Regions from separate parts of the Anoxybacillus sp. LAT27 genome, predicted to be linked through region 1. Evidence: predicted binding sites of a transcription regulator. Region 1 holds the regulator's gene; each other region holds the start of a gene.
What was found. The regulator Rex, encoded in region 1, represses fermentation and respiration genes when NADH is low (regulators of the CRP and FNR family bind a similar motif). The targets are predictions, from matches to a motif close to TTGTGAAATATTTCACAA.

Region 1 (3,188 bases):
TAATTGTTCCTGGGTATTCTATGAGCGCTTGTTCTAGCACTTCTTTGCTATCTAAATCTAAATGGTTTGTCGGCTCATCTAAAACTAATACGTTTGCTTTCTTCATCATGAGTTTAGCGAGAGCGAGTCGCGCTTTTTCTCCACCGCTTAACGTCTGAACAGGCTTCAATACGTCGTCACCAGAAAATAAAAAGTTGCCGAGAATGGTCCGAATTTCTTTCTCTGTTCTTAATCGATCTTCGTCCCACAGTTCGTCGATCACTCGTTTGTTTGATGTTAATTGTGCTTGTTCTTGATCATAATAGCCAATTTGTACGTTTGTTCCGTAGCGTATTTCTCCTTGTTTCTGATGGAGTTGTTTGATGATCGTTTTTAAAAGAGTTGATTTTCCAATTCCATTGGGCCCAATTAGCGCAATACTATCTCCGCGAGTGATACGGAATGAAAGGTTTGTTGCGATGATGTGATCGTAACCGATTGCTAAGTTGTTAGCTGTCAGCACGTCGTTTCCGCTTGGTCGTTCGATTTCGAAACGAAACGATGCCGATTTTTCATCACCGAGTGGCTTGTCGATGATATTCATTTTTTCTAATTGTTTTCTACGGCTTTGTGCTCGCTTCGTTGTTGATGCACGAGCGATGTTGCGTTGAATAAAATCTTTTAATTTTGTAATTTCCTCTTGTTGTTTTTCATACAATTTTAGTTGTTGTTCGAATTGTTCAGCACGTTGTTGTAAGTAGCTTGTATAGTTTCCGACATATTTTTTTATTTTTGTGCGTGATAGTTCATACACTTGTGTCACGATTTGGTCAAGAAAATAGCGATCGTGGGAGACGATAAGAATGGCCCCATCGTAATTTTTTAAATATTGTTCAAGCCATTGCAACGTTTCCATATCTAAATGGTTTGTCGGTTCGTCTAAAATGAGCAAATCTGGTCTTGTAAGGAGCAGTTTACCGAGCGCTAGCCTCGTCCGCTGTCCGCCGCTTAATGTAGATACTTTTGTCGTATAATCGTACTGTGAGAAGCGGAGACCATGAAGAACCGAACGAATATCTGCTTCATACTGATAGCCACCTTTTTCTTTGAATTCTGTTTGTAAACGATCATATTGCTCAAGTAGGCGCTCATAGTCAGCATCATGTAAACTCATTTGTTGTTCTAGTTCGCGTAATTGTTTTTCCATTTGTTGTAGCGGGGCAAACACATCGAGCATTTCTTCCCAAATGGAACGATGCGCTTGCAACCCTGTATATTGATCTAAATAACCGATCGTTACGTGTTTCGGTTTAATGATTTCGCCTGTGTCGTATGACAACTGTCCGGCAATGATTTTTAATAATGTCGATTTTCCCGCGCCATTTCTTCCAACTAACGCAATACGGTCTTTTTCTTGTATTTCAAGCTTAATGTCTGATAAAACTTGTTCCGCTCCATATGATTTGGATAGTTGATTTACTTGTAAAATGATCATTCTTTCTCACCTCAATCTTCTTTTGATAGTGTAACGTACTTTCTTGATATTCGGCAACACTAGTGTGTGAATAACAAATTTGACAAAAATAATAATAAAGGGTACAAAGGAAAGACAGAATGAAAAAAATAGTGTATAGTTTAGAAGTGGGGAGAATTTTTTAGACGTATAGGAGAGAAAAATGAAAGCGCTAACTATTTGTGAAAGGAAATGTGGGGGATTGACTCGTGAATAATGAACAACCAAAAATTCCGCAGGCGACCGCAAAGCGACTACCGTTGTACTATCGTTTTTTGAAAAACTTGCATGCATCAGGCAAGCAACGTGTATCTTCAGCGGAGTTAAGCGAAGCTGTAAAAGTCGATTCAGCAACGATTCGCCGTGATTTTTCATACTTTGGTGCGCTTGGAAAAAAAGGATACGGATATAATGTGAATTATTTGCTGTCGTTTTTCCGCAAAACGTTAGACCAAGATGAAACGACAGAAGTAGCGTTATTTGGCGTCGGTAATTTAGGGACAGCATTTTTGAACTACAATTTTAGTAAAAATAACAATACGAAAATCGTAATGGCGTTCGATGTTGATCCGGATAAAGTGGGAACAAAAGTCGGAGGGGTTCCGGTTTATCATTTAGATGAATTGGAAGAAAAGCTTGGAGGGATTACGGTAGCGATTTTAACCGTTCCTGCTCAAGTTGCCCAGCCGATTACTGACCGACTTGTTCAAAAAGGCATTAAAGGGATTTTAAACTTTACGCCAGCTCGCTTGCATGTGCCAGAACATATTCGTGTTCACCATATTGATTTAGCGGTCGAATTGCAGTCACTCGTTTACTTTTTAAAACATTACGGAAATGAGTAAACCTCCCGTTTACGAGCGGGAGGTTTTTTTTCGTAAAGAACGAATTCCTGCGCCGAAATCAAATGTAGCAATTAAAATAAATAGCATCGTTGTGATGTCCCAAATACCATCATCGGCGGTATGGACAGCAAAATAAGTAAATAAAATGCCTGTGAGAAAATAAAACAACGGTTCAGACTTCATGAAAACAGCCTCCAAATTACGAATTGCATTCGTTCTGCCTCACGCATAATGCTTTCGATTTCTTCAGCAAATAATGTTTGAATTGCAACGACAAAGGTGTTCATCAGTACATGTGCTGCAATAGGTACGATAATACGCTTTGTTTTGACATATAAGAAAGCAAATACAAATCCCATCGTTGCATAAAGAAGCAAATGTTCGAACTCTAAATGAACAACCGCAAATAAAAGCGAGCTGATGATGGCTGATAAGAAAAAGTTATATTTTTGATACAGCGTTCCGAAAATAATTTTTCGAAAGATGATTTCTTCTAAAACTGGACCAACGATTGAAGTGACGAGCATAAGAGCTGGTGTAAGTTTGACCATTTCAACGATCCGTCTCGTGTTCTCGGACCCCATTTCGACCCCAAAGAGGTGTACTTCGATGTTTGCTGCAATACCTTGGGCGAAAAGAGCGAGCAAAAACCCCCCAATCGCCCAAAAGACTGACATGCCAATCGATGATTGATGGCGATCATATGAGTATTTCATATCTTCTTTCATAAAATAAAGAACGAGAAAAAGAGCAATCGAGAAACTAATAACAGCCCAATAACCAGAAGCGATCGAAAAAGCTATTTCTTTATTTGATGCGTTGACAAAGCCGCTATGTGCAAGTAAAGGGAC
Region 2 (3,188 bases), on a different contig from region 1:
AACAATCCAAGCGCATAAATTTGTGTCAATGTATCAGCAAACAACCAACCCCATAAAAGAGGAATGGATGTCAAAACCATTCCGATCATTCCCATTTTCTTACCACCGAATCGGTCTGCTAATAGTCCCATTGGAATACGAAGCAACGCTCCTCCTAATACAGGGATTCCTACCATCATTCCTTTTTGTGCAGGGGTCAATCTTAAATCTTCCACAATAAACGTTCCTGTTGCCCCAAGAATCACCCAGATCATAAAACTAATATCAAAGTACAAAAAAGACGAAAGAAGTGTTGGTAAATGACCAACTCGAAGAAATTGTTTTAATCGTTCCATCTTTATTCCCCCTCGCTTTATCGTTTGACAATTTTATCGTAAAAAAATTTATCGATCGCAACTGTTATATTGTTCACAATTTTTGTTATGTTCACAAAACTTTCATACGTTCTTTCATATGAATAAAATGTTTGTAGAAAAAAGACAAGTTCCCAATTTACACAAATAAGGAACTTATCGCCTGTATGGATGAATAGAAAAAAGCCGGCTATTCGCCGACCTTTTCTTTTTGACGCCATGCTTTTGGGATGTAGATGCAGTACGGTTCGCTTGCTAAGTAGTCGCCTGTAACCGCATATGCTCTTGAACGCGATCCACCACAAACGTAACGAAATTCACATACGCCACATTTTCCTTTATATCCGTCTGGATTTCTTAACTGTTTGAAAATTGGAGAATGGCGATAAATATGGGATAACGGTTGTTCACGTACATTCCCTGCTTTTACAGGCAATAGTCCACTTGGATATACGTCACCAATATGCGAAATAAATACAAAACCGTTTCCATCGTTTACTCCTTTTGGGGCACGCCCTAGTCCGTCTACTTGTCCAGTTAATCCTTTCATTAGCACATCTTCATAACGAATGTCACCGTGAATTTGACGTTCTCGCATTTTTTGTTGTAAAACAACGCGGCGATAATGCTGTCCTGCTGTTGTTTTTATATCAAACGGTACACGTTTGCTCGTTTCGTAAAGCCAGCGAAACACTTTTTCATGCTCAACAGGCGAAATCATATCTGTCGCTTTTCCCCTGCCCGTCGGTACAAGAAAAAATACGCTCCAAAGCACGCAGCCGAGCTTTTCAACAAGTTGCACCATCTCGTCAAGCACATGAACGTTATAACGAGAGATGACTGTATTTATTTGAATGGGAATGTCGAGTTCGTGTAAATATTGAATCGCTTTCATTGTTAAGTCGAACGAGCCAGATGTTCCACGAAAGTGATCGTGAATATCCGCATTCGGACCATCTAAGCTAAATGCCCAACGAGCAAGGCCTACTTCTTTTGCTTTTCGGATCGCTTCTTTTGTCACGTTTGGTGTTGCACTTGGGGTCATCGATACACGAAGTCCTTTATCAATCGCATATTTAGCAATATCGTACACATCTGGACGCATAAGCGGATCTCCACCTGTAAACACGAGAAGAGGCTGATCCATTTCATAAATATCATCAATTAATCGCTTCCCTTCTTCAAACGTTAATTCACGCGGATCGCGATGATACTGTGCTTCGGCCCGACAATGAAGACAATTGAGCTGACACGCCCTAGTTAACTCCCATATAACAATAAATGGATTTTGTTGAAAATCACGCATATTTCATCCCTCCGATTCGCTCACTACTTCTCATTGTACAAGAAGGAATATTTATATCATGTGACATTGATCACAAAAAATCACATCCATTTATCTTGTCACTGTTCTGACAAATATGCACATTCTTGCTTTTCTTATATAAAACAGATAGTATATACGATATAAGGTATACAAGGAGGTGGAATATATGGCGAAAGTGCAAATTAAAGTGATGGATAACGGTTCATTTCGTGTGACCGGAGATGTTGAATTAATTGATATGGAAGGAAACAAGTTTGAAACGAAAGAAACATTTTCTCTCTGTCGTTGCGGGCTCTCACAAAATATGCCGTTTTGTGATGCAGCCCATAAAGGAAAATTTGAATCGGTCGTTCGCGCGCCAAAAAACGAATAAAGCCCGGCTTTTATTCCGGGCTTTTTACTTTGTTAGCGCTCCATAAGCGACATGCGCGGATTCAATATTTGATTCGAGCTTTTTAATTGAAAACATCCTGCCCCATCGACAACATCAATCGTCATTCGTTCATCAAAGAAAATGAGCCGATGTTTTTCCATCCAAATCGGCATATCGTTTGTTTCAATCGCTACATCATGTTCGTCTAATTGCTCGACAAGCAGTAACATAGGCACTCCATTTACAGCACAACCACAATCATCTGTATCATATGTAAGCTTGACGTGCTTGTTTCCACGAACACGACGAAGTTGTTCGATCGCTCGTTCCGTGATCGTAATTTTCACCATTTACACCTCGCTTACTTTTTTAAAAACGCTTGTTTTCCGACTTTTTCGATAAGCGCCGGGAACAATTGATACAATCGACTTCCTATATGCATCCAAAACGGCAAGTTCACTTCGCGCGTCGGAGTAAGCATCACATCAACGATGCGCTTTGCGACAAATTCAGGGCGAAGCATCCATCGTTTCACGTTTTTCACATATTCTCCGGACGTATCAGCAACAGTAAAAAAGTTTGTTTCAATAGGTCCAGGGTTGATAGCCGTCACATAAATGCCGTACATGGACGCTTCCATTCGCAAGCTATTTGTAAATCCAAGGACAGCATGTTTTGTTGCAGCATATACGCTCGATTTCGGTGTCGCCATTTTTCCTGCTTGGGATGCGACATTAATAATGTGTCCCGATCGTTTTTTCATCATATGTGTGTACACTTTTTTTGTACACGCGATCAATCCGAGCACATTGACATCAAACATTTGCTTCGCTTCTGAGAGATCGATATGCTCGACATACCGAAACACACCGAACCCCGCATTATTGACGAGAATATCGATATCGACAGACGCAAGTAATCGATCAAATACAACATCTACTTCCTCTTGGTTACTGACATCTAACTGTTCATATAAGCAAGGAATGCCGTACGTTTGTTCAACATGTTGCGCGATTTGCGCCAACTTTTCTTTTGAGCGAGCGAGCAATATCGGTATTCCCCCACGCTTCGCTACTTCGTATGCAACTTGTTCGCCAATGCCGCTCGATGCCCCTGTAATAACAACGTATTTCCC
Region 3 (3,188 bases), on a different contig from region 1:
ATCGATGGATCTGGCTCCACTTCTGAGAAAATTTCGCAATGCACATAATCTGGACGTTTACGCAAATAGTATAACACTTTATCGACATAGCCGAGCTTCACCATACCTGGGTCTGTAACGATAAAGGCACGTGAGATGTTTGGCATTTTCGCTAAATATTGTGTCGCATGTTTTTCAAAATAAATTTTTGGTGGAACTTTAAACCACTGCATGTTTACATTCCTTCTCGCTAATTTTTTAATGTTAATTAAATGTGTCGCACCAACGTTTGTCGAAACGGAGTTGCCTCCAAACGTACCGCAACCGAGCGTCAACGACGGAATGTATGCGTTATAAATGTCCCCGATCGCTCCTTGTGAAGATGGCGCGTTCGAAATGATTCGTCCTGCTTTCATTCGCTTACCGAATTCAAGAATGACTTCTTGATTTTCTGAATGAATGACAGCCGAGTGGCCAAGTCCACCGAATTCAAGCATTTCTTCTGCTCGTTTTAATCCTTCTTCTGTGCTATTCACCTTATAACAAGCCAATACCGGACTTAGCTTCTCACGAGAAAGCGGTTCTTGAGGACCGACGCTTTTTAACTCGGCTACGAGAATTTTTGTATCAACTGGTACATCGATGCCTGCCATTTTTGCGATTTCATACGCTGGTTTACCGACGATATTCGGATTGACTGCACACGTATTTTCATTGATGACAAGCTTTTCAACTTTTTTCTTTTCTTCTTCATTTAAGAAATAGCACTTGTTTGCGATCATTTCGTTTTTCACCGCATCATAAATCTCTTTATCAATAATGACCGCTTGCTCCGATGCACAAATCATCCCGTTATCAAACGTTTTGGACAAAATGAGATCGTTCACCGCACGTTTAATGTTTGCTGTTTTTTCAATATAACAAGGTACGTTACCAGGTCCGACCCCTAACGCTGGTTTTCCTGAGCTATATGCCGCTTTCACCATGCCTGCTCCACCTGTCGCAAGAATAAGCGAAACACCAGGATGGTGCATCAATTGTTGAGTCGCTTCGACAGAAGGGGTTTCGATCCATTGAATACAATGTTCTGGAGCGCCAGCTGCAATGGCTGCATCGCGCAAAATACGTGCTGCTTCACTGCTACATTTTTGCGCAGATGGGTGGAACGCAAAAATGATTGGGTTGCGCGTTTTAATTGAAATCAGTGCTTTAAACATCGTTGTTGATGTCGGGTTTGTTACTGGTGTAACTCCAGCGATGACGCCAACAGGCTCAGCAATTTCAATAATACCTTCTTGTTCATTTTCGCGAATGACGCCAACTGTTTTATCGTATTTAATGTTATGGTAAATATATTCTGTCGCAAAAATATTTTTAATGATTTTATCTTCATATACACCGCGTTTTGTTTCTTCGATCGCTAACTTCGCTAAATACATATGTTTATCAAGCCCAGCTAACGCCATTTGCTTGACGATATGATCGATCGTCTCTTGATCATAGTCACGAAACGCTTTTAACGCTTTTTGCGCATTGGCTACAAGCGTATCAATCATTTTCGTAACTTCTTTCTTTTGGTCTAATACTTTTTCATCGATAGCCATATAAGCCCCTCCTATATTGTTCTTGTGAAAATATTCACAAGTTAGTTGAAAATAAAAATGTGATTGTTTTCACATTATCATTATAACGAAAGTAACAAGGTTCGTGTGTGTCAACTTTGTGAAATATTGAGCAAGTATATTGTATAAGAGAACCGCTTCTCACGAAGAAGACGGTTACTCACATACTGGATTGCGTGGAATTTTTGTAAAAGAAATATCGTTGTACATGCGTGTATTCCGCTTAACAATGACGACATAATTTACTGTCCATATATAAGAAGGAATTTCTTGATCATCTTCAAACATCATTGCTTCAAATTCATCACCAATCATTTCTTCGAATAGCTCCAATGTATATGTTTCCGCATCTGTGGAAAAGTTTCTCCATTCGCATATAAGCATCAGCTGTCACCTCAACTTTTCTTTTGTTACCATCATTGTAACATTCTTTTCCCTAATTTAAATTGTGAAATATTGAACAAATCATGAATATTACTTATTCGTTATATATGCTTGTTTTGGATGATTTGGTTGATCTGGATACTTTAAGCGCATTTTCCCTTCCGCTAATAGCTTTCCTAAATAATTATTGCGCAATCCGTCTGGCGTTCGATCTAGTAAATGGGATAACTGTTTTAACATTAATGGTCGACGGGCACATAACTCCAAAATGACTTCTTCCATCTTAGCCGGTGCAAGTCTTTTTTTCTTACGCGCAATTTCAGCAATACTCCATAGCTCCTGATCGACATTTCTTTCTTCTTCCTCATCCAATTTATTTACGGAGTTGAATGAGATGTTTACGGAGTTATCATCTTTATTTACGGAGCTATCCTTTTTATTTATGGAGTCAAGCACTTTATTTACGGGGTTTATTTCAATATTTAAGGAGTTTGGGTCGTTATTTACGGACTCAAACTCATTATTTAAGGAGTTTTGGTCGTTATTATAGGAGTTGTTGTCTTTATTTATGGAGTCTGGTAATGGTGCATCGTCCATCCAATCACTCAATGCCTCGATCTCATTTATATAGTCGTGTCTTTCTGGGAAGGACACAATAGGCAATGTAACAACCGTTCGTTTTTGAAAATCATATTGCTCAACAGCAAATTGTTGTGAGTAAATTGTCTCCATCGTTTTTAAACCGACTCCAGCACGTTTACAAAACTGAATGTAAATAAACATTTTAAACATATTTGGATTGCGCAAATAGCTGACTCCACCACTATTTGCTTGTTCTAAAGGAATACCAAACAAACCAGGGTTAGACATTTGCATACATGATCGCTGCCGTTCAACAATAATCCCTCCATCACCGCTATAATCAGCATGGACGATTGCATTCATTAACGCTTCATGGACAGCGTCTTTTTCAACTTGTGATACGTCGTTGACCTCGTGCATCACTTTAAAATAAAAATCATAAATATTTCCCGACCATGTTCCGTCCTGTGAAGTAAAACGGTTTGACCAATGCAGCTCATCATCTCCATATTCACGATACTCTAAAAAGTATTGTGGTAAAACTTCTGTAATCATTCGCTCTTCGCTAAACATAAGAAGTCCTGCGAGTGTGAGTCCCTCTTTGTTTGTGTCTCGTATTTT
Region 4 (3,188 bases), on a different contig from region 1:
AGAGCGTGATGATGAACATATTCGAGAGCTAATCGAGCGAGAACAAGCCCAATTTGCTATCGTGTTTGACTATTCAGGGGAACGTTTTCGAATGTTTGATGGGCAAGGAGTTGCATTGACGAAAGAAGAAATGATCTCGTTGCATGTGCTCACATCTCTTTTATTTAGCGAAACGAAAAAAGTAGCCGTTCCTGCTTGGGCACCGTCTGCGTTACACACATTAGCAGAACGGTTATATGGAGATATTGTTTATGTAAAAGATACGAGACGAGATTTTTTGCTTGCACATCATCATGAGCCGTTTCATTTTTATTTCGATGGATTGTATGCATGTGTACAACTATTGCATTTGTTAGCGATTGAACGTTGTTCGCTTCGTACCATTGTGTCGTCTATTCCAACTATTCATTTATCATGCCGTGATGTTCATTGCCCATGGGATGAACGGGCGGCTGTTATGCGTAAATTGTTAGAAGAATCGTATGACAAGCATGTAGATTTTACAGATGGCATGAAAGTATATCATGAAGATGGAGCATGGACACTCATTTTACCGAAAGTAGATGAACCGACGTTAACGATTTATTCACAAGCAGCAAATGCTCAAAAAGCAAAAGAATATACGAAATACTATATAAAGAAAATTCGGCAATATCAAAACGTATAAAATTCATATGGAAATTGTTTAAGAAAAATGATATGATGGAAAGGTGTGATTACAATACTTTTGTTTGGAGGGAAAGAACGATGCGTGTAAATATTACGTTAGCATGCACAGAATGCGGCGAACGCAACTATATTTCAACAAAAAATAAGCGCAACAATCCGGAGCGCCTCGAATTGAAAAAATATTGCCCACGAGACAAAAAAGCAACAGTTCATCGTGAAACGAAGTAAGCAGTAGGATTTTTTTCCTGCTGCTTATTTTTTTATGAAAGAGGGGGAAGGATAATGAATAAGAAACAATTGCGGCAACAAATAAAACAACGTCTCTTACATATGACAAAAGAAGAACGCAAGAAAAAGGAGAACATCATTCACGATATATTATTTCACCAACATCTTTGGCAAACGGCACAAGTGGTCGGTATTACGATCTCACGACAAATCGAAATCGATACAAAATGTATCATTGAACGAGCATGGCAAGAAGGGAAAAAAGTTGCCATTCCAAAATGCGATGTAACAACAAAACAAATGACATTTCGTGAAATTCGTTCGTTTCAAGAAACGGAACGCTCTTTTTTCGATTTATATGAACCGATTGTGGAAGAAACGAGAGAAGTGCAAAAACATGAAATCGAGCTCCTATTTGTTCCAGGTCTTGCTTTTGTTCGTAAAGGATATCGCCTTGGCTATGGTGGGGGATATTATGATCGATATTTAGTTGATTTTCCAAACGATACAATTTCCCTTGCATATGATTGTCAAATCGTCTCTACGTTGCCGGTTGAACAGCACGACATCCCTGTCCAAATGATTATTACAAACGAAGGAATTGTTGTTTGTGAAAACGAATAATAAAACAGCATAAGCGCTTTCATATTGTACAGGAGAAAAAATTAACAAAATGTTAATAATTCATGCCTTATAAACTTTGTGAAACAGTGTACAATGTAAGTGTGAAACAGATAAACAACGCACAGATTGTAAAATGATATAAACGAAAGGTGGAAGAAAGATGTCAAATAAAGTGAATCGTGTTGTTTTAGTTGGAACAGGTTTTGTCGGTTCAAGTTATGCGTTTGCGCTTTTAAACCAAGGAGTGACAGAAGAGCTCGTTTTGATTGATATTAATAAAGAAAAATCGGAAGGGGATGCGATGGACTTAAATCACGGCATGCCGTTTGCGCCATCCCCAACGAAAATTTGGTTTGGCAATTACGAAGATTGCAAAGATGCCGATCTCGTTGTGTTAACTGCGGGAGCGAATCAAAAACCGGGAGAAACGCGATTAGATTTGGTTGAGAAAAACACGAAAATTTTCAAAAACATTATCGATCAAGTGATGGCAAGCGGATTTAACGGTATTTTTCTCGTCGCCACAAACCCGGTTGACATTTTAACATACGCTACATGGAAGTTTTCAGGATTGCCAAAAGAGCGCGTGATCGGTTCAGGAACGATTTTAGACACAGCTCGCTTCCGCTATTTGTTAGGTGAATATTTCGATGTGGATACGCGCAACGTACATGCTTATATTATTGGGGAACATGGTGATACGGAGTTGCCTGTTTGGAGCCATGCATTCATCGGTTGCCGTCCAATTGCCGATATAATGAAAGAAAAGCCACAATATAAACAAGAAGATTTAGATAACATTTTTGTGAATGTACGCGATGCAGCGTATCAAATTATTGAGCGAAAAGGTGCAACATATTACGGCATTGCCATGGGACTTGTTCGTTTAACAAAAGCGATTTTACAAAATGAAAACAGCGTTCTTACTGTTTCAGCTTACTTAGAAGGCCAATATGGCCAAAATGATATGTACATTGGCGTACCAGCGATCGTAAATCGCAACGGTATTCGTGAAGTTGTTGAACTGCAATTGAACGAAGAGGAAAAAGAAAAATTTACTCATTCTGCAACTGTATTAAAAGATGTGATGAAGCGCGTTGGATTGCAATAGGTTGTCTCATGATGAGGCAACCTTTTTTATAAATTTAACGTGAAAAGGGAACGGTAAGCATGAGGAGGGTGATCATCTTGAATGGAAAAACGTTGATCGTTACCATCATTGCAGGGATCGTTCTTTATCAGTTTCGCTATCGGTTATTGAATGAAATATTGAAACGAGAAGCGGTTCAAAAACGAGTGGTACAATGGGGAATGTCCGTTCCGTTTATTCGCCAGCGCCTTGTTCCTACATTATTTTTACAAAAGTACAAATAGTTGCGCTTTGTAAGAGAGTGTGATAAAAGAAGGGTATGATAGCGAAGGGAGAGGGAAGGTTGGGCATTCGCTTCGATTTTGTATATTGGCAAATGATGTTTCAATTGTTACAGATGAACTATGAAATCGTTTATTTGTCACCTGATGAGCGGGAGGTTTGGTTGCAATCTACGAGGGAACGAAAAGCGCCGCTTGTACGCCTTGTTCGTACTGATATGGATTGGGGTGTGTCATTAAAAAATGATATGAATCGGGGGCTAGTCGCTGTTGATGAATGGCGCAAGCGACAATTT

Region 2: the regulator Rex is predicted to act here: its motif matches at 1,718-1,735, upstream of LD028_RS14505 (TIGR04053 family radical SAM/SPASM domain-containing protein).
Region 3: the regulator Rex is predicted to act here: its motif matches at 1,606-1,623, upstream of adhE (bifunctional acetaldehyde-CoA/alcohol dehydrogenase).
Region 4: the regulator Rex is predicted to act here: its motif matches at 1,598-1,615, upstream of LD028_RS15000 (L-lactate dehydrogenase).

Annotation. Positions count from the first base shown of each region.
Region 1 covers NZ_JAIWYK010000082.1:3,828-7,015, forward strand. The annotation lists gene LD028_RS08445 (ABC-F family ATP-binding cassette domain-containing protein) at 1-1,474, opposite strand, end outside; gene LD028_RS08450 (redox-sensing transcriptional repressor Rex) at 1,702-2,337, shown strand; gene LD028_RS08455 (YdiK family protein) at 2,347-2,520, opposite strand; gene LD028_RS08460 (CPBP family intramembrane glutamic endopeptidase) at 2,517-3,188, opposite strand, start outside.
Region 2 covers NZ_JAIWYK010000440.1:95,689-98,876, forward strand. The annotation lists gene LD028_RS14500 (nitrate/nitrite transporter) at 1-335, opposite strand, end outside; gene LD028_RS14505 (TIGR04053 family radical SAM/SPASM domain-containing protein) at 544-1,659, opposite strand; gene LD028_RS14510 (CDGSH iron-sulfur domain-containing protein) at 1,847-2,053, shown strand; gene LD028_RS14515 (iron-sulfur cluster biosynthesis family protein) at 2,086-2,403, opposite strand; gene LD028_RS14520 (SDR family NAD(P)-dependent oxidoreductase) at 2,415-3,188, opposite strand, start outside.
Region 3 covers NZ_JAIWYK010000421.1:116,428-119,615, forward strand. The annotation lists gene adhE (bifunctional acetaldehyde-CoA/alcohol dehydrogenase) at 1-1,583, opposite strand, end outside; gene LD028_RS10680 (hypothetical protein) at 1,758-1,985, opposite strand; gene LD028_RS10685 (transcriptional regulator) at 2,076-3,188, opposite strand, start outside.
Region 4 covers NZ_JAIWYK010000440.1:185,015-188,202, reverse strand. The annotation lists gene LD028_RS15015 (sugar phosphate nucleotidyltransferase) at 1-667, shown strand, start outside; gene rpmG (50S ribosomal protein L33) at 748-897, shown strand; gene LD028_RS15005 (5-formyltetrahydrofolate cyclo-ligase) at 952-1,521, shown strand; gene LD028_RS15000 (L-lactate dehydrogenase) at 1,682-2,632, shown strand; gene LD028_RS14995 (hypothetical protein) at 2,710-2,895, shown strand; gene LD028_RS14990 (rhomboid family intramembrane serine protease) at 2,931-3,188, shown strand, end outside.